4 regions of the Streptomyces sp. NPDC039609 genome follow, and region 4 is predicted to be linked to each of the others. Evidence: riboswitches for the same ligand, from Rfam matches in the RefSeq annotation. Region 4 holds a riboswitch; each other region holds the start of a gene.
The links. Region 4 has a riboswitch for cyclic di-AMP ahead of ACZ561_RS13360 (M23 family metallopeptidase). Riboswitches for the same ligand answer to the same signal wherever they lie in the genome.
Positions count from the first base shown of each region.

Region 1: it holds a riboswitch for cyclic di-AMP, as region 4 does, so the genes downstream of both, ACZ561_RS33900 (M23 family metallopeptidase) here and ACZ561_RS13360 (M23 family metallopeptidase) in region 4, are expected to answer to the same signal.
Region 2: it holds a riboswitch for cyclic di-AMP, as region 4 does, so the genes downstream of both, ACZ561_RS03400 (LysM peptidoglycan-binding domain-containing protein) here and ACZ561_RS13360 (M23 family metallopeptidase) in region 4, are expected to answer to the same signal.
Region 3: it holds a riboswitch for cyclic di-AMP, as region 4 does, so the genes downstream of both, ACZ561_RS25530 (M23 family metallopeptidase) here and ACZ561_RS13360 (M23 family metallopeptidase) in region 4, are expected to answer to the same signal.

Region 1 covers NZ_JBVIUJ010000015.1:17,245-24,608, forward strand. The annotation lists gene ACZ561_RS33895 (PrsW family intramembrane metalloprotease) at 1-64, shown strand, start outside; gene ACZ561_RS33900 (M23 family metallopeptidase) at 359-1,453, opposite strand; cyclic di-AMP (ydaO/yuaA leader) riboswitch at 1,465-1,612, opposite strand; gene ACZ561_RS33905 (PP2C family protein-serine/threonine phosphatase) at 1,825-2,991, opposite strand; gene ACZ561_RS33910 (MFS transporter) at 3,157-4,380, opposite strand; gene ACZ561_RS33915 (PLP-dependent cysteine synthase family protein) at 4,377-5,408, opposite strand; gene ACZ561_RS33920 (hypothetical protein) at 5,471-5,851, opposite strand; gene ACZ561_RS33925 (MerR family transcriptional regulator) at 5,939-6,679, opposite strand; tRNA gene ACZ561_RS33930 (tRNA-Met) at 6,783-6,856, opposite strand; gene ACZ561_RS33935 (rhodanese-like domain-containing protein) at 6,919-7,364, opposite strand, start outside.
Region 2 covers NZ_JBVIUJ010000001.1:765,627-772,990, reverse strand. The annotation lists gene ACZ561_RS03415 (AraC family transcriptional regulator) at 1-793, opposite strand, end outside; gene ACZ561_RS03410 (flavin-containing monooxygenase) at 863-2,458, shown strand; partial or broken gene ACZ561_RS03405 (phosphocholine-specific phospholipase C) at 2,692-4,715, shown strand; cyclic di-AMP (ydaO/yuaA leader) riboswitch at 5,028-5,179, shown strand; gene ACZ561_RS03400 (LysM peptidoglycan-binding domain-containing protein) at 5,182-6,084, shown strand; gene ACZ561_RS03395 (hypothetical protein) at 6,260-7,364, shown strand, end outside.
Region 3 covers NZ_JBVIUJ010000008.1:376,144-383,507, forward strand. The annotation lists gene ACZ561_RS25525 (GntR family transcriptional regulator) at 1-200, opposite strand, end outside; gene ACZ561_RS25530 (M23 family metallopeptidase) at 362-1,144, opposite strand; cyclic di-AMP (ydaO/yuaA leader) riboswitch at 1,158-1,323, opposite strand; gene ACZ561_RS25535 (M16 family metallopeptidase) at 1,527-2,894, opposite strand; gene ACZ561_RS25540 (M16 family metallopeptidase) at 2,921-4,267, opposite strand; gene ACZ561_RS25545 (DNA gyrase/topoisomerase IV subunit A) at 4,492-6,948, shown strand; gene ACZ561_RS25550 (CobW family GTP-binding protein) at 6,945-7,364, opposite strand, start outside.
Region 4 covers NZ_JBVIUJ010000004.1:247,258-254,621, reverse strand. The annotation lists gene ACZ561_RS13370 (STM4011 family radical SAM protein) at 1-340, shown strand, start outside; gene ACZ561_RS13365 (SGNH/GDSL hydrolase family protein) at 327-1,121, opposite strand; gene ACZ561_RS13360 (M23 family metallopeptidase) at 1,285-2,256, opposite strand; cyclic di-AMP (ydaO/yuaA leader) riboswitch at 2,259-2,434, opposite strand; gene ACZ561_RS13355 (tyrosine-protein phosphatase) at 2,801-3,613, shown strand; gene ACZ561_RS13350 (DUF6126 family protein) at 3,623-3,778, opposite strand; gene ACZ561_RS13345 (XRE family transcriptional regulator) at 3,799-4,428, opposite strand; gene ACZ561_RS13340 (aspartate aminotransferase family protein) at 4,504-5,889, opposite strand; gene dxs (1-deoxy-D-xylulose-5-phosphate synthase) at 5,886-7,364, opposite strand, start outside.

The DNA of each region.
Region 1 (7,364 bases), on a different contig from region 4:
GGGCCAGGTCTGGGCGCCGCCCCAGTACCTCGACTACGGCGGCTACAACCCGTACCGGAGCTAGTTCGCGGGGCGCCTCCGGGTCGGTCAGCCGCAGGTCGAGCGTGGCCGGACGCCGACGGCACCGCGGGGGTGACGCGGTGTTCCGGCACGCCCGACGTCGGGGGGCCGCCGAAGGCGCGGGGGGTGCCGCAGGACCGCCGGAGTCGCGGGGGGGGCCGCCAGGACCGCCGAAGTCGCGGCGGGTGCCGCAGGACCGCCGGAGTCGCGGGGCGCGCAACGAGGGACGCGCCCCCACGCGAGCGTGGGGGCGCGTCGAAGACTCGACGGCCTCAGCGGCCTCGGATTCCCGGCCGGATCAGACCGACAGGCCCTTGTCCCGCAGCCAGGCCGCCGGGTCGATTCCGTCGCCGCCCGCGGTGTGGACCTCCAGGTGCAGGTGCGGGCCGGTCACGTTGCCGGTCGCGCCGACGCGGCCGATCGTGTCGCCCGTACCCACCGACTGGCCCACGCTCACCGTCATCGAGGACAGGTGCGCGTACCAGACCTCCGAGCCGTCCTCCAGCTCCAGGACGATCCGGTAGCCGTACGAGCCGGACCAGCCCGCCGACTTGATGGTGCCGCCGTGGACCGCCTTGACCGGCGTGCCGGTGGGCGCCGCGAAGTCGAGGCCCGTGTGGTAGCCGGAGGACCACATGGAGCCGGACTGGCCGTAGGTGGAGGTGAGGGTGTACGAGGACGTGGGCAGGGAGTAGCTGGCGGCGAGCTTGGCCAGCCGCTCCGCCTCGGCCTTGGCCGCTGCCTCCGCCTCCGCCTTCTTCTTCGCCTCGGCGGCGGCCTTCTCTGCCGCGGAAGCCTTCGCCGCCGCCTCGGCCGCTGCCTTCTCCGCCGCCTGCTTCTCCGCCTCGGCCTTCTCGGCCGCGTCGGCGGAGGCCTGCTGCTGCTCGGCCTGCTGGAGGATGCGGGCGCGCAGCGCCTCGCCGGCGTCGGCGGTGGACTCGGACGCGGAACCGCCGTCGGTCTTCTCGGCGCTGTCGGCCGAGAGGGTGAGGGAGGCGGTGAGCGGCTGCGGGTTGTTCGTCCCGGAACCCGTACCGTCGGCGCCGTCCTCGTCGGAGATGAGTTCGCCGACGCCCGGCAGTTCGGAGGCGTCCGGGAGGTTCAGGTCCGGGAGCGATATGGAGACCGGGGGCTTGTCCTTGGCGGTGGCCATGCCACCAGCGCCGACGGCCGCGATGACACCGACGCCGAGGACGGTGGAGGAGCGGGCGAAGGCGGAGCGCTGCTTCACGACCCGGTGGCGGCCACCGGAGCGGGCCTGCTGGCGAAGGGAGTCCTCGGTGGGGTTCCACTCCCCCCACGTCGTGGCGTCGTCCGTACCGGCGGCGCCCGGCGCACCGAACGCTTGGAACCCGTCGAAGGTGTCTTCGGGGGCAGGGGTGTTGGACGCCACGGAGGCGTACTCCTTTCCTTCCTTCTCGCCTACCGGGTTAGCTGACGGGTTCGGAGCAGGAAGGTCTCCTACGGGCGGTGTCGCACGGATGCGACGGTGCCCGATTCACCCCAAGTGGTGGTTCCCCGGTTCCTTTTCAGGATTCGGCGCGTGCGCACGGTGCCGTCTCTTGCGACGGCTGGGACGACCGCGCTGCGTTATCGAACGTTAATAGACAGGAGGGCCGGATTCCAAGCTGTTCCGAGTGATCATTCAAGGGATTGAGTCAGTACAGCCCGATTTGACCCCGCTTCAGTTGACCCCCGCCTGCAGGAGTTGAAACTGACAGTGTGTCAGTTGTTATCTCAGCGGTACCTCTCCACTACGGATGGTCACGGCACCACCGGCATCGTCCGCCGCCGCTCCGGCTGCCCCGTCGTCGGACGGCTCACGGCGAGCAGCGCCATGTCGTCCGTGGAGCCGCCGCCCGTGTAGCGGCGGACGTCGTCGACGAGCGCGTCCAGCAGCTCCTCGGGACCCGGGAAGATCCGGCCGGCGAGCCGCTCGGCCGGATCGTAGAAGGTGCCCTTGGCGTCGCGCGCCTCGGACAGGCCGTCGGTGTAGAAGAGCAGCGTCGCGCCGGGCGGGTACGGGCTCTCGTCCGCCCTGTCTGGCCAGGCGGCCAACTCGCCCATGCCGAGCGGCAGCGCCGGCTCGCTCGGCGCCAGCAGCTCCAGGCCCCCGTCCGCGTGCAGCAGCAGCGGCTCGGGGTGACCGCGGTTCACCACCCGTACGTGCCCGTCCACGCGCGGGATCTCGGCCAGGACGGCCGTGGTGAACCCCTCGAAGGCGTCGAGACTGGAGCGCCGCGTGCCCTCCCGGGCCAGCGCCCGCTCCAGCCGCTGCGCGACGCCCTCGAGGGTCGCCTCCTGCTCGGCAGCCTCCCGGAAGGCCCCGATCACGATGGCGACCGCCTCGACCGCGTCCAGCCCCTTGCCCCGTACGTCACCGACCACGAGCCGCACCCCGTACGGAGTGTCCTGGACGGCGAACAGATCGCCGCCGATGAACGCGTCCGCCTGCGCGGCCTCGTAACGAGCCGCCACCTGAAGGCCGCCGATCCGCTCGGCCGGCGTCGGCAGGACCGCCTTCTGGGCGGTCGCCGCGATCACCCGGGCCGAGGCGAGCCGCTCGCCGCTGCGCAGGACGACCCGGTTGATGAGCAGGGCGAGGGCGACGACGGTGGCGACGGTGAATGTCTCGGTGAGGGAGGGAACTTCGGAGGCCGTGTGGTTGTAGAGGTGCAGACCGATGCCGGCGAGGATCGCGGCGATGCCGGTGAGCAGGGTCGTCAGCATCGAGAAGAACGGAGCCGCGATGAGCGGAGCGGCCGAGAACATCGGGGCCGCCGTGTACGAGGGCGGGGTGGAGAGGTCGAAGACGACACCACCGAGGATGACGAGCGGGGGCAGGGCTCGGATGAACCGCCGGGCCTGCTCGGCTCGCGGCCGCGGACGCCCGTTCACGTCGCCGCCCGCGCCTCGCTGCCCCTGCCCCACCTGTGCTCTCCTGCCCGGTCCGTACACGGCGACGGACGGTACCGCGCCCACCCCAGGGTGGCGGGAGCCGCGCCGCGCGGCGACCCCCGCTCGGCCGAGTGGGTGACACCTCCTCAGCCGCTCACCCCTACGCCCCCGCCCTTCACCTCCGCGCGCCCCCGACCCCTACCCCCGAGCGTCCGGGACCCCGTCCGCGCTCAGCCGTCCGCCGCGCCCCAGGACCCCCACCGCGCCCGCGCACGCCAAGCCGACCCCGCACAGCACCAGCCACGGCGTCGCCGACCACCCGGTCACATCGAGCAGCGCGCCCGTCCCCAGGTTCCCGAGCGTGATCCCGATCCCGCAGACGGTGTTGTAGAGCCCGTAGTGCGTGGCCACCCACCGCCCGCCCGAGAGCGCGACGACCGTGTCCATCTCGTACGGGTACAGCACCGCGTTCGCGACCGCCAGGGCCGCCGCGCACAGCAGCAACCCCCCGAGGCCCGGCACGGCCACGGGCGGCAGGAAGGCCGCGCCCATCAGCACAAGGCCGAGGACCAGACACCGCTCACGGCTCAGCCGGCGCGCGCACCAGGCCGTGATCCGCAGCTGGCCGGCCAGCGCGACGAGCGCGGAGACGACGAAGAGCGCGGTCGTCGCCGCCGTGCCGTCCGCCGCGAGCGGCAGCGCCAGGTAGACCTGGAAGGACAGGACGTACGAGCCGGTCATCGCCAGCGAGAAGAGCCAGAAGGTGCGGTTGGTCAGCACCGTACGGAACTGGCCCCGCTCCTCGACCGCCTCCGCCGGCTTCCCCCGTACCGGAAGGTGCCGCAGCTGTACCAGCGTCAGTACGGCGAACAGCACCGCCGCCACCACGCATGTCAGCCGGAACGACACCCCCGTCAGCGCCACCCCCACCAGCGGCCCGAGCAGGATCCCCGCCTGGTAGTACGTGTTGAACAGCGCGAACGCCTCCACGCGTCGCTCCCCCGCCTCCGCCGCGAGATACGCCCGCACGGCCGGATTGAACAGCGCTCCCGCCAGGCCCGTCGCCACCGAGGCGGCGACCAGCACCGGCAGCGACTGGGCGAACGCGAGCGCCCCGAATCCCGCCGTCCGCAGCGCGCAGCCCGCGACGATCAGCGGCTTGAAGCCGAGCCGGTCGGCGAGCGCCCCGCCGACCAGGAACATGCCCTGCTGGGAGAGGTTCCGTACGCCGAGGACGAGCCCGACGGCCCAGGCCGCCATCCCGAGACCGCCGGCGAGATGAGCGGCGAGGTACGGCATCAACATGTAGAAGCCGAGGTTGATGGTCAGCTGGTTGAGAAAGAGCAGCCGTACCGCGGGCTCGAACGTACGGCTCTGACGCCAGATCCCGCCCTTGGCGGGGGCCGAGGCCTCGGTGCTCATCGGACCCGCTCCAGGACCCGGCGGGTCCAGCCGTCGACCCGGGCATCACCCTCGTACGCCGCCGGCTCCTCGCGCGTCGGGGCGTCGAGCAGCCCGTGCGCCGCGCAGAACTCGTCGCTGAAGACCGTGTCGAAGTAGCGCTGGGGCCCGTCGGGGAAGACGGCCGCGATCCGTGTCCCGCGCGGGCGGGTGCGGGCCAGCCATCCGGCGACGAGCGCCACCGCGCCCACGCTCCAGCCGCCGGTGGCGAACTGACGCGACGCCAGACGCCTGGCCGCCCGGACCGCGTCGGCCGGACCGACCCAGTGGATCTCGTCGAAGGCAGCGTGGTCGACGTTGCCGGGATGGATGGAGGAGCCGAGCCCGCGCATCAGCCGCTCACCGGCCGGGAGGCCGAAGACGGTGGAGTGGACGCTGTCCACTCCGACCAGCTCCAGGGCGGGGCTGGACGTGGCGCGCAGCGCGCGGGAGATGCCCGCGGAGTGCCCGCCCGTCCCCACCGCGCAGACCAGGACGTCGATCCGGTCGAGCTGCGCGGAGAGCTCCGCCGCGAGCCCGCCGTACGCCTCGGGGTTGTCGGGGTTGCCGTACTGGTTCGGCCACCACGCCCCGTCGAGGGCCGCGAGCAGCTCCGCCACCCGGTCCATCCGCGCCTGCTGCCAGCCGCCCCGCGGGCTCGGCTCCGGAACGACATGGACGGTGGCGCCGTGGGCGACGAGCATCCGCTCGACGATCGGCTCGAGACCGGGGTCGGTGACGACATGGACGGGGTGGCCGTGCAGCACTCCGGCCAGCGCGAGGCCGAGGCCGAGGGTGCCGGAGGTCGACTCGACGACGGGCGCGCCGGGCCGCAGCTCTCCGCGGCGGCGGGCCTGTTCGACCATGTGGAGGGCGGCGCGGTCCTTGATACCGCCGAAGTTGAAGCCTTCGAGCTTGGCCCAGTAGCCGTCGTCCATCCACAGCACGGGGGTGTTGCCGACGGTCTGCGCGGCGACGGAGAGAGGACTTCCGGGCAGCAGGTTGTTCATCAGGAGTACGTCCTTGAAGTGGGTACGCCGAAAGGGAGCCTGGTCGTGTCGTGCGACCCGGCTCAGTTCCGGTCCACTCCGAGGGCGATCAGCAGCCGGCCCGGCTCGGGGCCGGGTCCCGCCCGGTCACGGACGCAGCGCGCCCGCGGATCGGCGGGGAAGGCCTCGTCGTCGGCGAGGAGTACGGCTCCGCCCGCATCGGACGCAGCGGGCTGCGGGACCGTCTGGGCGGGCAGATGGAGGTCGAAGGACCACGTCTCCCCGGGGCGCTCGCAGCCGTGCGGCAGGGCGGGGGCGGTGACGGTGGTGGTGTCGTCCGGGACGGCGAGCGGATGATGCCCCTGCGTCCCGTGGCAGACGCTCACCAGCAGGGCGAGGAGCGCGAGCAGGACGAGGACGGCGGGCGCCCGCCGTCGTACGTCGATCACTGTCTCGTCACGCATGGTGCGCGTGACACTACGGTGCGGCGGTGCACAGCCGCAAAGAGGCGTGCCCGGTTTCGGACACCGTTTACTTCGGGCGCGACGCCCCTACAGGTTCCGCTCCGCGTAGACCTTCATCGCGTCGCGGACGAGGAGCGCGGTGCCCTCGCCGTGCTTGTCGTAGTTCCGGCCGAAGCGCGGGTCGTCGACGTACATCCGGCCGAGGCCGATCACGTACTCCTTCGTCGGCGTCGTGGTCGTCGTCAGCCACGCGACCTGGCGCCGTGCGATCGCCTGGACCTCGTCGCTGTCGGCGGCGAGACCCTCCCGCGCCGCCCGCCCGAAGTCGCGGGCGATGCCGGCCTGCTCGTCCACGAACGCCTGCTTCTGCTCGGCGCTGAGCGAGCGCCACCAGCGGTCGCCCTTCTCGTACGCGTCGCGGCCCCAGCGCTCGGTGACCTCCGCCTCGTACTGCGTGTGATCGAATCCGTCGAACACTTCTTCCGCCATGAGTTCCTCTCCGTTCTCCGTCTTGTGGAGAGTGGTCCGCACCGCCTCGATCTGCCGCCCGATCCGCTCCCGCTCCTGTTCGAGGAGGAGCAGATGGGTGCGCAGAGCCGCGGGCGTGTCCCGCTGACCCTCCAGGACCTCGGCGATGGCGGGCAGCGAGAGCCCGAGCTCGCGCAGCAGCAGGATGCGCTGCAGCTGCACGAGCGCCGCCTGGTCGTAGTACCGGTAACCGTTGGCGCCGATCCGGCTCGGCTCCAGCAGTCCGCGCTCTCCGTAGTGCCGGAGAGTGCGGCTGGTGGTGCCTGCCTTCTTGGCGATCTCCTGGATCGACCACTCCATGGGGAAACGCTAAATCTTGACGTTGCGTAAAGGTCAAGCGTGAGGGGTGGCAACACGACGAAGGCCCGGATCCAGTGGATCCGGGCCTTCGTTTGCTACTGAGTAGCGGGGACAGGATTTGAACCTGCGACCTCTGGGTTATGAGCCCAGCGAGCTACCGAGCTGCTCCACCCCGCGTCGGTGAATATGACCTTACGGCATGGTGGGCCGATCCCCTAATCGGTTTTCCCGGCACGGCCTCAGCAGCCGCAGTCCTCGGCGTCGACCGGGGCCGTCAGCGGGTCCACGTCCTTCTTCTCGGGGCCCTCCCACGTCTCGTAAGGGAAGCCCTCGCGGACCCAGTACTCGAAGCCGCCGAGCATCTCCTTGACCTGGTAGCCCAGTTGGGCCAGGGCGAGCGCGGCGCGCGTGGCGCCGTTGCAGCCGGGACCCCAGCAGTAGGTGACCACCGGCACGGACCTGTCGAGCAGCTGCTCGGCCTGCTCGGCGATCAGCGCGGTCGGCAGGTGGATCGCGCCGGGGACGTGACCCTGGTCCCAGGACGCGGTGGAGCGGGAGTCGACGACCACGAAGCCGGGGTCGCCGTCGGAGGCGATGGCGCTCGCGACATCGGAGACGTCGGCGTGGAAGGCGAGGCTGGCGGAGAAGTAGGCGGCCGCGTCCCGGGGAGAGGCGGGCGGGGTGC
Region 2 (7,364 bases), on a different contig from region 4:
GGAGCGTGCGGGGATGGAGGTTCAGCAGGTCGGCGACGGTCGCGATCGTCGGTGCCGAGGTGCCCAGCGACTGACGGACCGCGGCCCGGACGCGGGTGGGGAGGTCCGGGCTCCCGCCGGGAGTGTGCTCGGCGAGGAACGCGACCGCCAGATCCCGCAGATGCGTGTCACCGCCGGCGAGCGGACGGCTTTCGAGCGTGTGCGGCACGCGCAGCAGGGCGGCGGGCCGACCCGTGCGCACGGGCACGCCGTAGAAGTCCTCGTACGCGGACAGGGGAGCGGCCGGTACGTGCGGCAGCTCCACCGTGCACAGCCCGTACGGTCCGGTCAGGAACATGATCGAGCGGTGGATGAAGCCGAGACTCAGGTCCAGCGCCTGCGGCGGGAACTCCCGCCCTGGCGCGACGCCCAGGCCGAGCGCGACGATGCCCGGTGTCCCGTACGGATCCGGCTCCAGGCCGAACCGCATCGATTCGGTGTGGACGAAGAGATAGCGGACGGTGCATGCGAGGGCGTCGCCGAGGGTGGGCGAGTTCTGGATGGCGAGCGCCAGGGCGCCGAGCATTCCGAGCTCCTGACGTGCCGCCATGCGCAGGCCGAGGTCGGGACAGCCGAGTTCGGCGGCGGCGAGCTCCAGGACCGTGGCCACGGCCTCGTCCTCGACGAGCAGGTCGTCGGAGTCGAGGGCCGCGAGGGGCAGGTTCACCCTGCTTACGAACTCCTCGGCGTCGCCGCCGAGCTCCGCGACGGTCGCGCGGAAGCCCCGCAGGCCGGCCGACCTGATCACTGGCATGTCGCCCAGGGTCAAGAATCTGTCGTCCGGAGTCAATTCCTGCTCCGTGTTGCTTCCGACACTAAGAACATGACGACGAGCACCGGTCCATCCACCACGCCCTCTCCCTCCTCCGTACTGCCCGAGCACATCGATGTCGTGGTCGTCGGCGCCGGCCTGTCCGGCGTCGGCGCGGGCTACCGGCTCGGGACGGAGTGCCCCGACCGCTCCTTCGCGATCCTCGAAGCCCGGCAGAGCATGGGCGGGACGTGGGACCTCTTCCGTTACCCGGGTGTGCGCTCCGACTCGGACATGTTCACACTGGGGTACCCGTTCAAGCCCTGGCGGGACTCCAAGGTGCTCGCCGACGGCGCGTCCATCCTCGGCTACATCAAGGAGACCGCCGCCGAGTTCGGCATCGACCGGCACATCCACTACGGCACGCGCGTCCTGGCCGCCGACTGGTCCTCGCCGACCGCCCGGTGGACGCTCACGCTGGAGCTCACGGACGCGCGTGGCGAGGTGACACGGCAGACGCTGACCTGCGACTTCCTGTACACCTGCGCGGGTTACTACAACTACGAGCGGGGCCACTCCCCGGACTTCCCGGGGATCGATTCGTTCGAGGGGCGGGTCGTGCACCCGCAGTTCTGGCCCGCGGACCTCGACCACACCGGCAAGCGCGTGGTCGTCATCGGCAGTGGGGCGACCGCTGTCACTCTCGTGCCCGCCATGGCCGGCCGGGCCTCGCACGTCACGATGCTCCAGCGCACCCCCACCTGGATCAGCTCGCTGCCGTCGAGAGACGTGGTGGCCGATGCCGTGCGGGCGGTGCTGCCGGCGAAGGCGGCGCACCGGGTGGTCCGTACGAAGAACATCCTGTTCACCATCGGCGTGTACCAGTTCTGCCGCCGCGCGCCGAGGACGGCACGGCGTGTCCTGAGCGGCCTCAACCAGCGTGTCCTGCGGGACGAGGGGCTGATCCGGGAGCATCTGACGCCCAGTTACGATCCTTGGGACCAGCGGCTCTGCGCCGTTCCGGACGCCGATCTCTTCCACGCCCTGAAGAGGGGCGAGGCCGAGATCGTCACCGATCACATCGACCGTTTCGTGCCGGAGGGGGTCAGGCTGACATCGGGCCGGGTGCTGGAGGCCGACGTCGTCGTGACGGCCACCGGACTCGAACTGCTCGCCTTCGGCGGCATCGAGCCGACGGTGGACGGCCGGCCGGTGAAACTGTCGGACCAGTTCGTGTGGCAGGGCACGATGCTCACGTCGGTGCCCAACTTCGCCTTCTGCATCGGCTACACGAACGCTTCCTGGACGCTGCGCGCCGACCTGACCTCGCGCCTCGTCTGCAAGGTGCTCAACCACATGGGCGAGCGGCGGTACGCGGCGGTGGTGCCGAAGCCGGAGGGCATCCTGCGCGAGCGCCCTCTGCTCGACCTCGCGTCAGGCTACGTCCGGCGCTCGATCGACGCCTTCCCGCGTCAGGGCGACCGGAGCCCGTGGAAGGTCCGCCAGAACTACGTCCTGGACGCGGCGACCACGATGCGCACGAACCTGGACCGCACCCTGGCACCGACCCCCCTGACGCAGGTGCTCGCGGCCCGAACGGCAGAAAAGCACGCCGAGGAGGCCACGGAGCGCGTCGGTGCGTCCGCGCCGCCCGTCAGGAGGCCGTGAGGCGAACCGGGCAGGGCAGAGCCTCACTCGTCGCGCGCGAGGCTCCGTCGTGCCGCAGCCCCACGCGATCGCCGTGCTTCATTGGTTCGACATCCCACCAATCCCCACCAAGCAACAACCGCCCGTCGGAAGTTCACCCAAGAATTACCGCACGGATCTATACCTTTAAGCCACCCTCCCTCATCCTGTCCACGGTGTGCCGCTGGGGCACGCAGTGACGCGAGAGGCGGGGCATGACTCCCATCAGCCGCAGGGGATTCGTCGGGATCGGGGCAGGTCTCATGGCGGGCGCCGCCCTCCCCACGGGCACGGCATCGGCCACCGCCGCGGCCGCCAACGGCACGCTCACCGACGTCAAGCATGTCGTGATCCTCATGCAGGAGAACCGCAGCTTCGACCACTACTTCGGCCGGCTGCGCGGCGTCCGCGGCTTCGGCGACCGGGCGGCGGGCAACATCCCGGGCGGCTGGGGCACGTTCAACCAGCCCAACTGGGGCGGCCGCCAGTACCCGTGGAAGCTCAGCGCCACCCCGCCCGCCGGGGGCGTCGACGGCGAGACCCTGGCCCAGTGCAACGGCGACCTTCCGCACAGCTGGACCTCGCAGCACGCGGCATGGAACGCGGGCCGTATGGACAACTGGGTGACCGGCGTCGGCAACACCCGCACCCTCGGCTATCTCGACCGCGGTGACATCCCCTTCCACTATGCCCTCGCCGACAACTACACGATCTGCGACGCGTACTTCTGCTCGGCGCTCAGCGCCACCGGCCCCAACCGCACCTTCCTGTGGAGCGGCAGGATCGACGCCTCCAGCAAGGACGGCGGCGACGAGTCCGGGCTCACCTGGGAGACGTACGCCGAGGCGCTCCAGCGTGCCGGGGTGAGCTGGAAGGTCTACCAGAACGCGCAGGACAACTACGGCGACAACGGCCTCGCGTACTTCAAGAAGTTCACCGACGCGCGGCCCGGCGACCCGCTGTACGACCGCGGCATGGGGTCGGTTCCCAAGGTCACCGGATCGACCCCGGACGACATCGCCGCCGCGATCCGGGCCGACGTCGTCGCCGGCACGCTCCCCCAGGTCTCCTGGGTCGTGGCCAACGAGGCCTTCTCCGAGCACCCGTACGCCCCGCCCGGCGACGGCGCGCACTTCGTCGACCTCGTCTACCGCGCGCTCGCCGCGAATCCCGAGGTGTTCGACGGGACGGTCCTCTTCCTCAACTACGACGAGAACGACGGATTCTTCGACCACGTCCCGCCGCCGGTCGCCCCGCCCGGCACCCCGGGCGAGTACCTCGACGGTGTCCCGATCGGTCTCGGCTTCCGGGTCCCGATGCTCGTCATGTCCCCGTGGACGCGTGGCGGCTGGGTCAGCTCGGAGGTCTTCGACCACACCTCCGTCCTGCGGTTCATGGAGACCTGGACGGCCGCCCTCGGCACCCCCGCCGCGTGCCCGAACATCAGCGCCTGGCGGCGCAAGGTCACGGGCGACCTGACCGGGGTCTTCGACTTCGGGAACCCCGTCTTCGGCGTTCCCTCGGGGCTCCCGTCCACCGCCAAGGTGATCGGGCAGTCGACCTGCGCCCCCCTGCCCAACCCGGTCCCGCAGGACAACGCCCTGCCCGCGCAGGAGGCCGGCACCCGCCCGGCGCGCGCCCTGCCGTACCAGGTGAACGGCAACCTCGACCGGTTCGAGTTCGGTGCCGCGGGCAAGATCCTGGCCTGGTTCTCCATGACGAACCAGGGCGCGCAGGCGAAGCGCGCGGCGCACTTCACGATCCATCCGCACCAGCACCGGTCCACGGCGGCCTGGCAGTACACCGTCGACGCGGGCACGACGTCCACGGACTACTTCAACATCGGGACGGGCTCGGGGTCGGGCAAGTACGACATCTCGATGATGGGCCCCAACCGCTTCCTGCGCCGCTTCATCGGCGACGCCTCGAAGCCGGGCAGGCGATCGAGGTCGCGGCGCGCTTCGCGACCGAGCCGGGCACCGGGAAGACGGCGATCTGCTTCGCGATGAAGAACACCTCCACCACTCCGGTGACCTTCACCATCCGCTCGAACGCCTATCGTTCCGACGGGCCGTGGACGTACACGGTGGCGGCGAACTCCTCGCGCGAGGACTACTTCAACGCCGTGGCGTACCACAACGGCTGGTACGACTTCACCGTCCTCGCCGACATCGACGGCACCTGGTCGCGTCGCTACACGGGCCACATCGAGACCGGCACCGCGAGCATCACCGGCTGACACACAGCCGCACTTCCTATCAAAAGGGACACAAGAGTCTTTACCATCCCTTGTGTCCCTTTTCTCAACTCACCTGAATTTACCCTAATGACCGATTTGGCACCCCTGGTGAGATGAATCACGCAAAGGGCCTGCAACCATCTCCTCGCACCTTCCGTCCCCTTGCCGCTCAAGGAAGTTCGGCGGGGTGGACGCGGCGGAAATCCCCTCGGCGAATTACCCACGTACGCGACGTCTTGTTTCTGTCGACATTTCTCGCCTACGGTCACCTCGACCCGGACGGATCGCCGAATCCTGCCACCGTCCGAAAAGACCGATCATTCACCCGAAGGCAGGAGCGGGGGACCCACTATTCGCCGGTCCGGATTTCTCCGGAGCGGCTCGGGGTGAAGTCGCACGTGTGCGGCCGGGCATCTCCAGCCCGAACCCGACAGCTCACCCCGCAGGCGCCGGAGAGGAATGCATCATGCCCGCACACGGTAAGCACCGGCGCCCCAAGCGACGTCCCCTGACCCGCGGTATCGCCCTTGCGAGCACGGGTGGCGCCGCACTGGCCCTGCCCCTGGTCGCCACGGCCACCGCTCATGCGACGCCCCAGACGGCCCCCGCGACCGCCCCCGCCGAGAAGACCGTCTTCAGCGCCCCGGCGAAGATCGCGGAATCAATTCCGGCCGCCCAGAATTCTGCCGCCAAGATATACAAGGTCGTCCGCGGCGACTCCCTTTCGGTGATCGCGCACGAGCAGGACGTCCAGGGCGGCTGGAAGGCCCTGTACCGCGCGAATCGCAGCGCCGTTGGTGACAACCCGTCACTTATCCACCCTGGCCTCGAACTGACGCTCAGCGGGAATTCCGCCACCGCCCCGAAGCAGCCCAAGCAGTCGAAGTCCTCGGCCCGTTCGGACGCCGACCGGGCCGACCGCTCGCAGCAGCGGAGCGCCGCTCCGGCCAAGGCCGCTCCCGCCAAGGCCGCTCCCGCGAAGCCCGCCGCCGCGGCTTCCGGGAAGGCCGCCGCCGCGGCCCCCAAGGCCGCCCCGGCGAAGACCTACGCCAACAACCTCGACGGGTGGATCCGCGAGTCGCTGGACGTCATGGCGCGCTACGGCATCCCGGGGTCGTACGACGGGATCCACCGCAACATCATGCGCGAGTCCTCGGGCAACCCGCAGGCCATCAACCTCTGGGACTCGAACGCCGTCAAGGGCACGCCGTCCAAGGGTCTCCTCCAGGTCATCGAGCCGACCTTCCTCGCCTACCACGTGCCGGGCACGTCGATGGACCTCTTCGACCCCGTCGCCAACATCACCGCGGCCTGCAACTACGCCGCGGACCGCTACGGCTCCATCGACAACGTCAACGGGCCGTACTGATCCCCGCTCCGCGTCGACTCCACGCCCCGGCCCCGGTCCCTCATGGGCCGGGGCTTCGGCGTCCCGCCAAGCGGTCTGGGGCATTCCGTCCCCATGTCGCGTTCATGGCGTGCACCATGGGCGACTGATGATCCGCGATGGGGATCGCGGATCCCGTCCCTGGGGGGAACGACGTATGAAGAGAACGCTTGCCGTGTGCGCGGCCGCCGCCGCCATGGCCGGTCTGCTCACGGTTGCCGGTCCGGCCGTCGCCCAGACGCCCGGCGCCGCCGCCGCCGCCTCACGGTGCACGCCCGGCCCGACCGTACTTCCCTCGCTCCCGCCGGACGCCCGTGGCGGGATCTCCACCGAGGGCGTGCACGATCTCGGCCCGCGCGGCCTGGCCGTGGGCGCGAGCGGCGGCCTGCCGGTGTACTGGCGAGGTGAGCGGCTGCACCGTGTGCCACTGCCCGAGGGCTACGACGAGGGTGCTGTCCGAGCCGTCAACCGGCAGGGACTCATGGCCGGCTGGGTGGGGCGCCGCTCCGACGGTTCGACCGCCCTGTTCAGCTACCGCCCCGGGGCCTCGTCGGTGCGGCTGTTCGCCGACGGGGTGCCACGGGGCGCGTCCGATGTGGACGTCGACGACGCCGGGCGGATCGCGGCCGTCGACAGCGACGGCACGGCGAAGGTGTGGCGGGACGGGAAGGTCACGCGGACCCTGGCGCTGCCGCCGGACGCGGGACCGGGCACGGTCGTGACGCGGATCACCAGTGTCAACGCGCGCGGCGATGTGATCGGCGCGGCCGAGCAGTCGTACGACGGCCCCGACGGTTTCACCTGGAGCTCCTTCCCGGTCCTGTGGCCGGGGGACGGCGGTCCGGCGCGTGCGCTGCCGGTCGCGCGCGCCGAGTATCTGGTCCACAACATGGCCGAGGGCATCGACGACGCGGGGCGGGTGGTCGGGTACGTCTCGGTCAGCGACCGGTTCGACCCGGAGAGCGAGCCCTGGTCGTGGACGCCCCCGTACCAGGATCACGGCTCGTCCCCCGGCCTCGTTGCCGGGCAGGAGGAGGGTGAGTTCGGTGCGATCAGCCCGACGACGGGCGTCGCGGTGGGTACGGCGACGACCCACCGGGAGGGCGCCCCGCTCCTGCCCTCCCAGGCCCAGTTGTGGCCGGGGCACGGCCCGGTGCTCGCGCTGCCGTCGCTCGAGGCGGACCGTGACGCGACGGCCCGCGCCGTGTCGGACGACGACCGGGTGGGCGGAGTCGCCGTCGACGCGTCGTGGGTCGCCCGTC
Region 3 (7,364 bases), on a different contig from region 4:
GCGACATGGGCGCCCGCGTGCCGGCGGCTGATCACGAAGCCCTCGGACTCCAGGGTGCGCAGCGCCTCGCGGACGGGGACGCGGGAGACCCCGTAGCGGCGGGCCAACTGCTCCTCGGTCAGCCGGCTGCCGCACGGGAGGACCCCGGAAACGATGTCGTCCCGAATCGCCGTGCATACCGACTGCGCGGGAATGCGCATCTTCGACCTCCGCCTTGATCCGCGCGAAACCGGTTCGTCGGCGACTCTATTGCAGCGGGACGGAATTTCCGAAGGCGATCCGGGAACATGGATATCTTTTGGCCAGCGAAAAGCCCCGGCTCAGGACGAGCCGGGGCTTTTCTGACGCTGTTCCGTGGCCGTCAGACGTTCACGCCGCGGGCGCGCAGATACGCGACCGGGTTGATGTCGGAGCCGTACTCGGCGGTGGTGCGCGCCTCGAAGTGGAGGTGCGGGCCGGTCGAGTTGCCGGTCGAGCCCGAGAGGCCTATCCGCTGGCCCGGGGTGACGGTCTGGCCGACCGAGACACTGATGGACGACAGGTGACCGTACTGGGTGTACGTGCCGTCGTTCATCCGGATGACGATGTTGTTGCCGTACGCGCCGCCCCAGCCGGCCTCGACGACGGTGCCGGAGCCGACGGAGACGACCCGGCTGCCGGAGGCGGCCCGGAAGTCGACGCCGGAGTGGCTGCCGGAGGACCAGAGCGCGCCACCGGCCTGGTAGCTGGTGGTCACGTACGAACCGGCGACGGGGAGCTGGAAGGAGTTCAGACGCTTGCGCTCGGCCTCGCGGGCGGCGCGCTCCTTGGCCTCGCGGATCTCCTTGGCGCGGGCCTCGGCCTTGCGCTTCGCCTCCGCCTTCGCCCGGGCCTCGGCCTTGGCCCGCTCGACGGCCTCGGCGGCCTCGCGCTCCTGGGCGGCGGCCTGGGCGTCGATCGTGGCCGCGAGGGTGTCGGCGGCGACGATCTGGGTCAGGCCGGTGTCCTCGAAGGAGGGGGCGTCCGCGTCGGCGGCGAGCGCCGGCGAGGCGAGGGTTCCGATGACGCCGGTGGTGGCGATGGTCGCGACGCCGGCGATGCCCGCGCTGCGGCGCGCCAGACGGCTCGGACCACGATGCTTCCCGGTGGCACGGGTGAACGCCATGTAGTGGCTGATCCTTTCCTTCCTTCTCGCCTACCGGGTTAGCTGACGGGTTCGGAGCAGGAAGGTCTCCTACGGGCCCCTCCGCACGGGTGCGAAGGCGTCCGATTCACCCCAGGGACTTCGTGTGGGTCCCCGGCTCCCCAGGCTCGCGCCTGACGGGGACTCGGCGATGACTGTCCGATGCCACGGGCTCGCGGCGGGTGCAACTGGCGAACAGCCGGACCGACGCTAAGCGGACTGTCTTTCAATCAGCAAACAGACACGCCCGTTTGTAAGACATGCCACAGGGCATACGCCCACCCATTCCCTCAATACGGACAAAGGGGAGGACCCCGCCATACCGTGATAACGGGGTCCTCGAAGTGGCGCGGGGTTGCCTCAATCAGCCGGTGACGACGGTCACTTCGCCGATGCCGAGGGCACGCACCGGCTCCTCGATCTGCGCCGCGTCACCGACGAGCACGGTGACAAGACGGTCCACCGGGAAGGCGTTCACGACCGCCGCGGTCGCCTCCACCGTGCCGGTCTCGGCCAGGCGGGCGTACAACTGCGCCTGGAAATCGTCCGGAAGGTGCTGCTCGACCTGGTCGGCGAGCGTCCCGGCGACGGAGGCGGCCGTCTCGTACTTCAGCGGCGCCACCCCCACCAGGTTCTGCACGGCCACATCGCGCTCGGCGTCCGTCAGCCCCCCGGCGGCGAGGGTGCGCAGCACCTTCCACAGGTCGTCAAGTGCCGGTCCGGTGTTGGGGGTGTCGACGGAGCCGCTGATGGCGAGCATCGAGGCGCCGTGGCCCTCACCGTCGGACCGCAGCACCTGGCCGAAGGCACGGACGCCGTACGTGTAGCCCTTCTCCTCGCGCAGGACGCGGTCCAGGCGGGAGGTGAGGGTGCCACCGAGGCAGTACGTGCCGAGGACCTGGGCCGGCCAGACACGGTCGTGCCGGTCGGCGCCGACGCGGCCGATGAGCAGCTGGGTCTGGACGGCGCCCGGCCGGTCGACGATGACCACCCGGCCGGTGTCGTCGGCCGTGATCGGAGGCATGGGGCGCGGCTCGGCCGTGTTCCCCGTCCACGCGCCCAGCGACTCGGCGAGGACCTTGTCCAGGTCCACGTCGGTCAGGTCGCCGACGACGACGGCCGTGGCCGTGGAGGGCCGCATGTATGCCTCGAAGAAGGCACGGACGGCCGCGGCGTCGATCGCCGCCACCGTCTCCTCGGTGCCCTGGCGCGGCCGCGACATGCGCGACGTGGCCGGGAACAGCTCCTTGGAGAGCTGCTTGGCCGCCCGGCGGGCCGGGTTGGCCGTCTCGTGCGGGATCTCGTCGAGCCGGTTGCGCACCAGGCGCTCGACCTCGGTGTCGAGGAAGGCCGGCGCGATCAGCGCTTCGGCGAGCAGGCCGAGCGCCTTCGGCAGCCGGGAGACGGGGACCTCCAGGGAGACCCGTACGCCCGGGTGGTCGGCGTGCGCGTCGAGCGTGGCGCCGCAGCGCTCCAGCTCGGCGGCGAACTCCTCGGCGGAGTGCTTGTCCGTGCCCTCGGAGAGGGCGCGGGCCATGATCGTGGCCACGCCGTCCAGGCCCTCGGGCTCGGCGTCCAGCGGGGCGTCGAGGAAGATCTCGACGGCCACCACCTGCTGGCCGGGGCGGTGGCAGCGCAGCACCGTCAGGCCGTTGTCCAGCGCTCCGCGGTCCGGTGCCGGGAAGGCCCAGGGCTTGGCGGTGCCCGGCTCCGGCTGCGGGTGGAACGTCATGCTCGTCAAAGACGCGGCAGCGTCGGTCACTGGTCCGCTCCCTCTTCCTCGTCGCTGTCGCTCTGTTCGGTACCGGTCGGCTCGTAGACGAGCACCGCGCGGTTGTCCGGGCGCAGCCGGGCCTTGGCAACCGCCTGCACCTCCTCCGCGGTGACGTCCAGGACCCGGTGCACGGCGGTGAGGGCGAGCTGCGGGTCGCCGAACAGGACCGCGAAGCGGCACAGTTCGTCGGCCCGGCCCGCGACCGTGCCGAGCCGGTCCAGCCACTCGCGCTCCAACTGGGCCTGGGCGCGCTCCATCTCCTCGGGCGTCGGGCCCTCGGCGGCGAACCGGGCCAGCTCCTCGTCGACGGCGGTCTCGATCTCGGGCACCTCGACACCGCCGGACGTCTTGACGTCCAGCCAGCCCAGCGACGGCGCGCCGGCCAGCCGGAGCAGGCCGAAGCCGGCCGCCACCGCCGTGCGGTCGCGGCGGACCAGGCGGTTGTGGAGCCGCGAGGACTCGCCGCCACCGAGGACGGTCAGGGCCAGGTCGGCGGCGTCGCACTCGCGCGTGCCGTCGTGCGGGAGCCGGTAGGCGGCCATCAGCGCGCGGGCCGGGACCTCCTCCTCGACGACCTCGCGCAGCTGCTCGCCGATGGTGTCCGGCAGGGTGCCGTCGCGCGGCGGCAGCTTGCCGTCGTGGGACGGGATCGAGCCGAAGTACTTCTCGATCCAGGCCAGGGTCTGCGCGGGGTCGATGTCGCCGACGACCGAGAGCACCGCGTTGTTCGGCGCGTAGTACGTGCGGAAGAAGGACCGCGCGTCCTCGAGGGTGGCCGCGTCCAGGTCGGCCATGGAGCCGATCGGCGTGTGGTGGTACGGGTGGCCCTCGGGGTACGCGAGGGCGGTGAGCTTCTCGAAGGCCGTGCCGTAGGGCACGTTGTCGTACCGCTGGCGGCGCTCGTTCTTGACGACGTCCCGCTGGTTCTCCATGGACTCGTCGTCCAGGGCCGCGAGCAGCGAGCCCATGCGGTCCGCCTCCAGCCAGAGCGCCAGCTCCAGCTGGTGGGTGGGCATGGTCTCGAAGTAGTTGGTGCGCTCGAAGCTCGTCGTGCCGTTGAGCGAGCCGCCCGCGCCCTGCACCAGCTCGAAGTGGCCGTTGCCGTGGACCTGCTTCGAGCCCTGGAACATCAGGTGCTCGAAGAGGTGGGCGAGGCCGGTACGGCCCGCGACCTCGTGGCGCGAGCCGACGTCGTACCAGAGGCAGACCGCGGCGACCGGGGTCAGGTGGTCCTCGGAGAGCACCACCCGCAGGCCGTTGGCCAGCCGGTGCTCGGTCGCTGTCAGGCCGCCGGAGCCGGCCTCTGCCGTGGCCGTGTGACCCATGGGCATGTACGTCCCTTCGATCGCGATATGGAAAAGTCCTGCCACCCTATGCAAGCGCACTGACACCTGGCGAAGTTCCCGCAGGTTCGAGGCGTCCCTCTTCCGGGTCGCAGGGGCGTCGCGGACGGCTGACGGCGGGCCGTACCCGGGTCGCGGTCGGCGTTGTCGGTGGGACGGTCCACAATGGTCCGCGTCAGATCAACCTTGTTGGTGAAGGAGCCGCAGCCGCGATGGCCCGCCGCAGCACGAAGACACCGCCGCCGGAAGACGCGTTCGAGGAGAGGATCCTCGACATCGACGTCGTCGACGAGATGCAGGGCTCCTTCCTCGAGTACGCGTACTCGGTGATCTACTCCCGCGCGCTGCCCGACGCCCGGGACGGCATGAAGCCGGTGCAGCGCCGCATCGTCTACCAGATGAACGAGATGGGCCTGCGCCCCGACCGCGGCTATGTGAAGTGCGCGCGCGTCGTCGGCGAGGTCATGGGCAAGCTGCACCCCCACGGCGACGCGTCGATCTACGACGCGATGGTCCGCATGGCGCAGCCCTTCTCCATGCGGCTCCCCCTCGTCGACGGCCACGGCAACTTCGGCTCCCTGGGCAACGACGACCCGCCGGCCGCCATGCGGTACACCGAGTCGAAGATGGCCGCCGCGGCGCTGATGATGACCGAGTCGATCGACGAGGACACCGTCGACTTCTCGCCGAACTACGACGGCCAGGAGCGGGAGCCCGTCGCGCTCCCCGCGGCCTACCCGAACCTGCTGGTCAACGGCGCGTCCGGAATCGCCGTCGGCATGGCGACGAACATGCCGCCGCACAACCTGGGCGAGGTCATCGCGGCCGCCCGGCACCTGATCCGGCACCCGAACGCGGACCTCGAGGCGCTGATGCGCTTCGTGCCCGGCCCCGACCTCCCCACGGGCGGCCGGATCGTCGGCCTGTCCGGCATCAAGGACGCGTACGAGAACGGCCGAGGCACGTTCAAGATCCGCGCCACGACGACGGTGGAGACCGTGACGGCCCGCCGCAAGGGCATCGTCGTCACCGAGCTGCCCTTCACGGTCGGCCCGGAGAAGGTCATCTCCAAGATCAAGGATCTGGTCGGCTCCAAGAAGCTGCAGGGCATCGCTGACGTCAAGGACCTCACGGACCGTGCCCACGGTCTGCGCCTGGTCATCGAGGTCAAGAACGGCTTCGTGCCGGAGGCGGTCCTGGAGCAGCTCTACAAGCTGACGCCGATGGAGGAGTCCTTCGGCATCAACAACGTGGCGCTGGTCGACGGCCAGCCGCTCACGCTTGGCCTCAAGGAGCTCCTCGAGGTCTATCTCGACCACCGCTTCGACGTGGTGCGCCGCCGCTCCGAGTTCCGCCGCAGCAAGAAGCGCGACCGGCTGCACCTGGTCGAGGGTCTGCTCGTCGCGCTGCTCGACATCGACGAGGTCATCCGCCTCATCCGCTCCAGCGAGAACTCGGCGCAGGCCAAGGAGCGCCTGATCGAGCGCTTCTCGCTGAGCGAGGTCCAGACGCAGTACATCCTGGACACCCCCCTGCGCCGGCTCACCAAGTTCGACCGGATCGAGCTGGAGACCGAGCGCGACCGGCTCAACGGCGAGATCGACGAGCTGACCGGAATCCTGGATTCCGACAACGAGCTGCGCAAGCTGGTCTCGGCCGAACTGGCCGCGGTGGCGAAGAAGTTCGGCACCGACCGGCGTACGGTCCTGCTGGAGTCGGCGGGCGCGCCGGTCGCCGCCGCTTCCCTCGAGGTCGCGGACGACCCCTGCCGGGTCCTGCTGTCCTCGACGGGCCTCCTGGCCCGTACGGCGACGGAGGAGATCCCGGCCGCCGCGGAGGGCAAGCGTGCCAAGCACGACGTGATCGTCTCCGTGGTTCCGGCGACGCAGCGCGGCGACGTCGGCGCGGTGACCTCCGCCGGACGGCTGCTGCGGATCGCGGTGATCGACCTGCCGCAGCTGCCGAACACGGCCGCCGCGCCGAACCTGGCGGGCGGGGCGCCGCTGGCGGAGTTCCTCACGCTGGAGGACGACGAGACGGTGGTCTGTCTGACCACGCTCGACGAGTCCTCGCCGGGCCTTGCGCTCGGCACCCTGCAGGGCGTCGTGAAGCGCGTGGTGCCGGACTATCCGACGAACAAGGACGAGTTGGAGGTCATCACCCTCAAGGACGGTGACCGGATCGTCGGCGCGACCGAGCTGCGCACGGGCGAGGAGGACCTGGTCTTCATCACGTCCGACGCCCAGCTCCTGCGCTACCAGGCGTCGCAGGTGCGGCCCCAGGGTCGCCCCGCGGGCGGCATGGCGGGCATCAAGCTGACCGCGGGCGCCGAGGTGATCTCGTTCACGGCGGTGGACCCGGCGGCGGACGGGGTGGTGTTCACGGTCGCGGGTTCCACGGGCACGCTGGACGACTCGGCCGGTACGTCGGCGAAGCTGACGCCGTTCGACCAGTACCCCCGCAAGGGCCGCGCGACGGGCGGCGTGCGCTGCCAGCGCTTCCTGAAGGGCGAGGACGTGCTCATCCTCGCCTGGGCGGGCGCGACCCCGGCGTTCGCCGCTCAGAAGACCGGTGCCCCGGTGGATCTCCCCGAGATCGACCCACGCCGTGACGGCTCGGGCACCCCGCTGCCGAAGCCGGTCGCGGTCCTGGCGGGCCCGGCGAGCTAGAGCTCCGGAGCAGCCGTCTCGTCCGGCTGCTGTACGTACCGCAGGACGCCCCACATGCTGTGCTCGTCGGGGGCGTCCTGCGGGCCGTTCACGCGGCAGCCGTCGAGCTCCTTGCGCAGGGCCTCGCCGTCGACGCCCGAGCCGATGACGACGAGCTGGGTGAGCCGTTCCTGGCCGGCCGTCCAGGGCTCGGGGTAGAAGCGCAGGAACCTGCCGACGGCGTGCACGGAGTAGCGGTTGTCGGGATCGGCGGCGCCGAAGTCGACAAATCCCTTGATGCGGTAGAGACCCTCCGGGCGGGAGTCCAGGAACTCCATGAGCCTGCGCGGGTGCAGTGCGGTCTCCGAGGCCAGGGAGAGGGTCTCGTAGACGGCGTGCGGATGGTCGTGGGCGTCTTCGGGATCCCCGTAGAGCAG
Region 4 (7,364 bases):
GCACACCTACACCGAAGAGGAGGCCGATGGCTGGACCGCCCTCGACCCCCTCTTCCCGTACAGCCGCCGTCCGCACCCCTCGGCCGGTCTCCCCTGCCGGACCGGCGAGTCGGTGATCTCGGTGGACGGTGACGGGACGGTGCGACGCTGCCACTTCGTGAAGGCCGAGCTCGGCAACCTGTACGACGGTTCGTACCGCGCCGCCCTGCGGCCCCGCGCCTGCCCCCTCGCCGTCTGCGACTGCCACATCGGCTACGTCCATCTGGAGACGCTGCCGCTGTACGACGTGTTCGCCGGAGGCGTCCTGGAACGGATCCCCGCCACGCTCAGAGGGGCATGAGGTCCGGGCGCTTGGCCTCCACGTGGTCCCCCGAGCTCTCACCCCGCAGCCGCCTGCCGATCCACGGCACGAGGTACTCCCTGGCCCAGTTGATGTCGTCGCGGCGCACGTCCAGGGTGTTCCGCGGCGGCAGCGGCGGCCACGCCTGGTCCGGGTCCGCCGGCACCTCCATGCCGAGGACCTGGGCGGCGCGCAGCGCGACCCGGGTGTGACCCTCGGGCGAGAGGTGCAGCCGGTCGTCGTCCCAAGCCCGCCTGTCCTGCACCGACTTGAGCGACCACAGGTCCAGGACCGGGCAGTCGTAGCGGTCGGCGACGGCCCGGACATGAGCCGTGTAGGTGGCGATCTTGCCGCGCAGATGGCGCAGCACGGGTACGTCGCGGGTGTCGAAGCCGGTCGTCACCATGACCGTGCCCACGGCCGAGGTCAGATCCGCGACGGCGCGCTCGAAGCGCTCCGCGACATCGTCCGGGTCGGTACCCGGGCGGATGATGTCGTTGCCCCCCGCGCAGAAGGTCACGAGGTCGGGGGCGAGCTCCTTCGCCCTGGGGACCTGCTCCTCCACGATCTGGTCGAGGAGGCGGCCGCGTACGGCCAGGTTGGCGTAACGGAATGCGTCGTGCTCCGGCAGCTGGTCGGCGAGCAGCACCGCGAAGCGGTCCGCCCAGCCGACGTACTTCCCATCTGGCCCGGGGTCTCCGACGCCCTCGGTGAAGCTGTCACCGATCGCCGCGTACGACCCGAATACGTCCATGTCTCTTGATCTCGAATCGTCTGCCACGGGAGCTCATCTTTCCCTTATGGGTGTGACCTACGCGACCGTAAGGAGGGGTTGACGCCGGGTGAGATACGCCACCGGTCAAGATTCCGCCAAGCCGGAATACGGGGGAACGCGAAGGGGCCCGGCACACAGGTGCCGGGCCCCTTCGGGTGCCGGGTGTACGTCAGATGCTGACGCCGTGCGAGCGCAGGTACGCCAGCGGGTCGATGTCCGAGCCGTAGCTCGGTCCGGTGCGGATCTCGAAGTGCAGGTGCGGACCGGTGGAGTTGCCGGTCGAACCGGAGAGACCGATCTCCTGGCCGCCCGTGACGGTCTGGCCGGCGGAGACGCCCAGCGAGGAGAGGTGGGCGTACTGCGAGAACGTGCCGTCGGCGTGCTGGATGACGACCTCGTTGCCGTACGAGCCGCTGTTGCCCGCGGAGTAGACGGTGCCCGCACCGACGGCCTTGACCGAGGTGCCGGAGGAGGCGATGAAGTCGACACCGGTGTGGTAGCCGGAGGACCACATGGCACCGGAGGCGCGGTACGGGGTGGAGACGCCGCCGCTGACCGGGGCGACCCAGCCGGAGGAAGCGGCCTTGGCGGGAGCGGACGGCGCCGGGGTGGAGGTCGAGGCCTGGGTGGACTCGACCGTGCCGCGGTCGGCGCTGCGCGAGCTGCGCTCGGCCGAACCGGTGGAGGACTTCTCCGCCTTGGGTGCGGCCTTCGGGGCGGTCTTCGGGGCGGCCTTGGGCGCGGGCGGGGTCGCCGTCGACTTGGCGCCGAGGGTGAGCTTCATGCCGGGAAGGATCAGCGAGGGGTTCCCGCCCACGACCTGGCGGTTGTCCTCGTAGAGCTTCTTCCAGCCGCCCGCCAGGTGGTGCTCGGAGGCGATCTTCGACAGGTAGTCGCCGCGGACGACGGAGTACGTCTTCGGCTTGGCGGTCTTGTCGGCGGCGGGGGCCTTCGCGGGAGCGGCGGCGACGGCGGCGACGGCCTGCTCGGGCGTCACGGTCGGGGCGCCCTTGTCGGCGGCGTGGGCTCCGGTCGCACCGAGGAGCGGCAGGGCGACGACGGCGCCACCGGTGCCGGCGGCGACGAATCCGCGCGTGATCGGGTTGACCTTGGGACGGCGGTGCTTACCCTTTGCGGGCATGGCGAATTCCTCTCCGTCGCCTGCGAGGTGAGCTGTCGGGTTCGGACTGGAGATGTCCGGCCGCGTTCTCACGCGACTTAACCCCAAGCCGTCCGGATCGATCCGGTTCGGCGTACTTACCTGGGTCCCCCGCTCCTGCCGTACGTGGATGGGTGCGGATTCCGGGCGGTGGCAGGATTCGGCGGTCCGACCGGATTGACGGTGACCGTAGACGAGCGGAGTCGGCGCGAACAAGCCACCGTTTTTCTCCCGCATTCAGGGCCGGGATATTCAGGCCGAATTCCGGTCACCCTCCGTGGAGGGCGGAGCGCCGATTCCCTTTTCCGGCAGGGAGATTGTCCGGAACGATCAGGCACGGTCCGTCACTTTTATGACGCTGCTCACGCACCGGAACCCATCTCCCCTATTACCAGGGCGCGTTATACCTAAGGGCCCAATTCGGACAGAACACCCATTCCCATACCCCGGGGGTATGCGGAGCCGCCCCCACCCGGGATGATTGCCCCTGGAACCGATCTCGATCAGTCAACCTTCAGGAGCACTCGTGACGCAGCAGCTGCCGCAGGTCCCGTCGACCGAACCCGAGCTCACCGGGGTGCGCAACTTCCGGGACGTGGGCGGCCTGCCGACCATGCGCGGCGGATCGGTGCGATTCGGACGACTCTTCCGCAGCGGCCACCTCGCGCACGCCACCGAGGAGGACGCGGCCTTCCTCTCCACCCTCGGGCTGCACACGATCTTCGACTTCCGCAACCAGGCGGACCGGAAGGTCGAGGGCCCGGACGTCGAACTTCCGGGTGTACGAAATGTGAACATACCGCTCAATGACCCGGCCGACGGCAAGGAGTTCTGGAAGCTGGTCAGCACGGGCGAGCTGGAGCAGCTCCGCGCCATCCTGGGTGACGGCAAGGCAGCCGCCCGAATGTCCGATTCGTACCGGAAGATGATTGTCGAGCGGATCGCGGAGCACAGCCGCATCCTGCACGCGATGGCCGAGGACAGCGTTCCGGCGCTGATGCACTGCGCGGCCGGCAAGGACCGCGCGGGCCTGTCGATCGCCATCTCGCTGCTCGCGGTGGGTGTCGAGCGCGAGGCGATCGAGGCCGACTACGTGAAGTCGAACGACCCGCACCGCCGGTACAAGGTGCGCCGCAGCTCCACCGCCGCGGACGCCATGTCGCCCGAGGTGATGGAGCTGCTCAGCCCGCTCTTCGACGCGCGCGTCGAGTACCTGCGGGCAGCGTTCGAGACGATCGAGCAGACCTGGGGCACGGTCGAGAGCTACCTCACGGACGGCCTCGAGCTCGCCCCCGAGACGCGGGAGCGGCTGCGCGAGCGGCTCGTCGTCGAGGCGTGACCCCGTCCTCTACTGGTTCTGCCCGCCGAGCATGAACAGCAGGTAGAGGAACCCGGCGAAGAGGTGCCCGGCCACCAGATAGGCGAAGAGCCGGAGCACCAGACCCTTGGGGAACTTGCCCCCGTCGCGCTCTTCGCCGGTGACGGGTACGGACTTGTCGGACATATCGGCCCCTTCCGAAGGGCTCAGCGCGGATGCGGAGTTCCGTCGCCGAGGCACAGCTCGGCGGCGGGGCTCTGCATCAGCGTGTGGACGAAGAGCAGCTCGGCCCCGCCGCGGCCGGCGGCGCCGATGCGGTGCGGGGTGAGCGAGTCGAAGTGCGCGCTGTCCCCCGGGTCGAGTACGTGCACGGTGTCGCCGAGTGCGAGGCGCACCTGCCCTTCGAGGACGTGGAGCCACTCCTCCCCGGGGTGGACGCGCACGATGTCGGTCCGGGTGGCGTACGGCACGTGGACCCGGAGCGCCTGCATCGCGCGGCCGGGGCCACCGGCCTGGCGGTAGATCCAGCCGTCGGCCTCGACGGGCTCGGACCGGCCCGCCCTGACGACCGGATCACGCTCGGGCGGAACCTCACCCAGGAGCTCGGCGACCGTCGTACCGTAGATGCGGGCGAGGGCGAGCAGCATGGGCAGCGAGGGCTGCCGGCGGCCGGTCTCCAGCCGGGAGAGATGGGCCGGGGAGAGACCGGCCCGCTGGGCGGCGGCCTCCAGGGTCAGCCCTCGGCGTCGGCGCAGGGCGCGCAGCTGGGGCGCGACGTCCGGCAGGACATCGGGTGCGGCGGGGTCCGGGGACCGCTCCCCGGGGAGGTGCTCCATGCCCCCATTCCGCCAGGATCTTTCCTCTGAGGCAACTTTCTTGCCTCGGAGGCAAAAGTCTCCCGAGACCGAAGATCAGCGCTGTGCCACCGCCTGCTTGACCAGCGTCTTCCCGAAGTCCCACATCAGTCCGCCGCCCCCATGGGCGTCGTCCATCACGGCCGTGAAGGCGGTCACGAAGCGGTCCACGTCCTCCTCGTCGATGATCAGCGGCGGGATCAGTTTGATCACCTCCAGATGGTCTCCCGAGACCTGGGTGAGGATCCGGTGCCGCTGGAGCAGCGGGACGACGACCATCTGGGCGAAGAGCCCCTTGCGGGCCGCCTGCAGCATCGTCCACCGGCTGCGCAGCCCGAGCGAGGACGGCCGCCCGAACTCGATCCCGATCATCAGCCCGCGTCCGCGGATCTCCTTCAGCAGCTCGTAGCGCGGGACGAGCTCCTTGAGGCGCGAGGACAGCAGCTCGCCCACCCGGCGCGCATGCGCCACCGTCCCCTCGTTCTCCATGACCGAGAGCACGGCGAGCCCGGCGGCCATGGCCTGGGCGTTCGAACCGAAGCTGGCCGAGTGGACGAGGACCCGGTCCATGGACGAGTAGACCTTCTTGAAGATCCAGTCCTTGCCGAGCGTCGCGCCGACCGGCACATAGCCGCCGGAGAGCGCCTTGGCGACGCAGACGAGGTCCGGTTCGACACCTTCCTCGTGCTGGTACGCGTAGAAGTCCCCGGTCCTGCCGAGCCCCGTCTGCACCTCGTCGACGATCAGCAGCGCGCCACGCGCGTGCAGCAGCTCCTGGGCGGCGCGCAGGAAGCCGGGCGGCGCCTCGTGCACCCCCTTGCCCTGGATGGGCTCGACGACGAACGCGGCCACGTCCCCCTTGCGCAGCTCCCGCTCCAGGGCCTCCAGGTCCCCCAGCTCGATCGCGGTGTCGGGCAACAGCGGGGCGAAGCCGTCCCGGAAGCCGTCCTCTCCGTTGACCGAGAGGGAACCGGTGGTCAGGCCGTGGAAGGCGTGGGAGCAGTACAGGACCCTCGGCTTCCCGGTGGCGTACCGGGCGAACTTCAGCGCGGTCTCCACCGCCTCCGTGCCGCTGTTGCCGAAGAAGACCCGGTCGAGGTGCGGACTGTGGGCAAGCAGCTTCTCGGCGAGCAGCCCGGGCAGGGGCTGGCAGTCGAAGCGGGTGAGGTCGGCGAGGGAGGCGTCCAGGACGTCGTGGAGAGCCCGGCGGACGACGGGGTGGTGCCGGCCGAGGCCCATGACGCCGAAGCCGGCCAGCATGTCGAGGTGGTCGCCGCCGTCGGCGTCCCAGAAGTGGGCGCCCTCGGCCCGCACGTAGACCTTGTCGAAGCCGATGGTGTGCAGCATCCGCGGAAGCTGGTGGTTGAGGTACCGGGTGTGCAGCTCGTAGCGCTCGGCGCCGCGTTCGGTGAGCAGCGCCGCGAGGTCGAACTCCTTGGTCATCGCCCCTTCTTCCGGGTCAGTGCCGCGCTGATGTCTCCGGCGATCTCCACCGGGGTGAGACCGAGATCCGCGAGCACCTCTCCGCGCTTCGCGTGCGCGAGGAACTGCTCGGGGATTCCGTAGGTCCGCAGTGGTACGTCGACGCCCGCGTCGCGCAGGGCCTGGCCGACCGCCGCCCCGACGCCGCCCGTGCGGCTGTTGTCCTCGACGACCGCGACCAGGCGGTGCCGCTCGGCGAGCGGGGCGAGGGCCTCGTCGACCGGTTTGACCCAGCGCGGGTCGACGACGGTGCACCGGATGCCGCGTGCGGCCAGCAGCTCGGCGGCGTGGAGGCAGACCTCCGCCATCACGCCGACGGCGACCAGCAGCACCTCCGCGTCCGGCTGCGCGGCGGGATCCGGCTCCGAGCCGAGGTCCGGCCGGACGGCGTTGCCCGGCCGGGCAACGAGCTCCGGCTGCGGGACGGGGTCCGGTCGGGGGGCGAGCAGGACGTCCATGGCGCCGATCCGTCCCACGGCCGGCACCGGAGCGCCCACGGTCTCCTTGGGGAACCGCAGCACGGTCGGGGCGTCGTCGACCTCGACGGCCTCGCGCAGCTGGGCCCGCAGCTGCTCGGCGTCGCGCGGCGCGGCGATCCGCAGTCCCGGCACGACCTGGAGGAGCGACAGGTCCCACATGCCGTTGTGGGAGGCGCCGTCCGTGCCGGTGACGCCGGCCCGGTCGAGGACGAAGGTGACTCCGCATTTGTGCAGGGCCACGTCCATGAGCAGCTGGTCGAAGGCACGGTTGAGGAAGGTCGCGTAGACGGCGACGACCGGGTGGAGGCCGCCGGCCGCGAGGCCCGCGGCCGAGACGACGGCGTGCTGCTCGGCGATGCCGACGTCCCAGACCCGGTCGGGGAAGCGCTCGGCGAACTTCGTCAGGCCGACGGGGTGCAGCATGGCGGCGGTGATCGCGACCACGTCCGGCCGCTCGGCCCCGATCTCGGCGATCGCGTCACCGAAGACGGAGGTCCAGGACGGGCCGCCGGACGGGGTCAGCGGCTCGCAGGTGAGCGGGTCCATGGCCCCCACGGCGTGGAAGCGGTCGGCCTCGTCCTCCAGCGCCGGTCCGTAGCCGCGGCCCTTCTCTGTGAGGCAGTGGACGAGCACGGGCCCGTGGAAGCGCTGGGCGCGGCGCAGCGCGGACTCGACGGCCCCGATGTCGTGGCCGTCGACGGGGCCGACGTACTTCAGGCCGAGGTCCTCGAAGAGGCCCTGGGGCGCGAAGGCGTCCTTGAACCCCTTCTTGGCGCCGTGCAGCGAGCCGTAGAGCGGCTGTCCGATGACCGGTGTGTGCTGGAGTACGTCCTTGCCCCAGGCGAGGAAGCGCTCGTAGTCGTCGGTGGTCCGCAGGGCCGCCAGGTGGTGGGCGAGGCCGCCGATCGTGGGCGCGTAGGAGCGCTCGTTGTCGTTGACGACGATGATCAGGGGCCG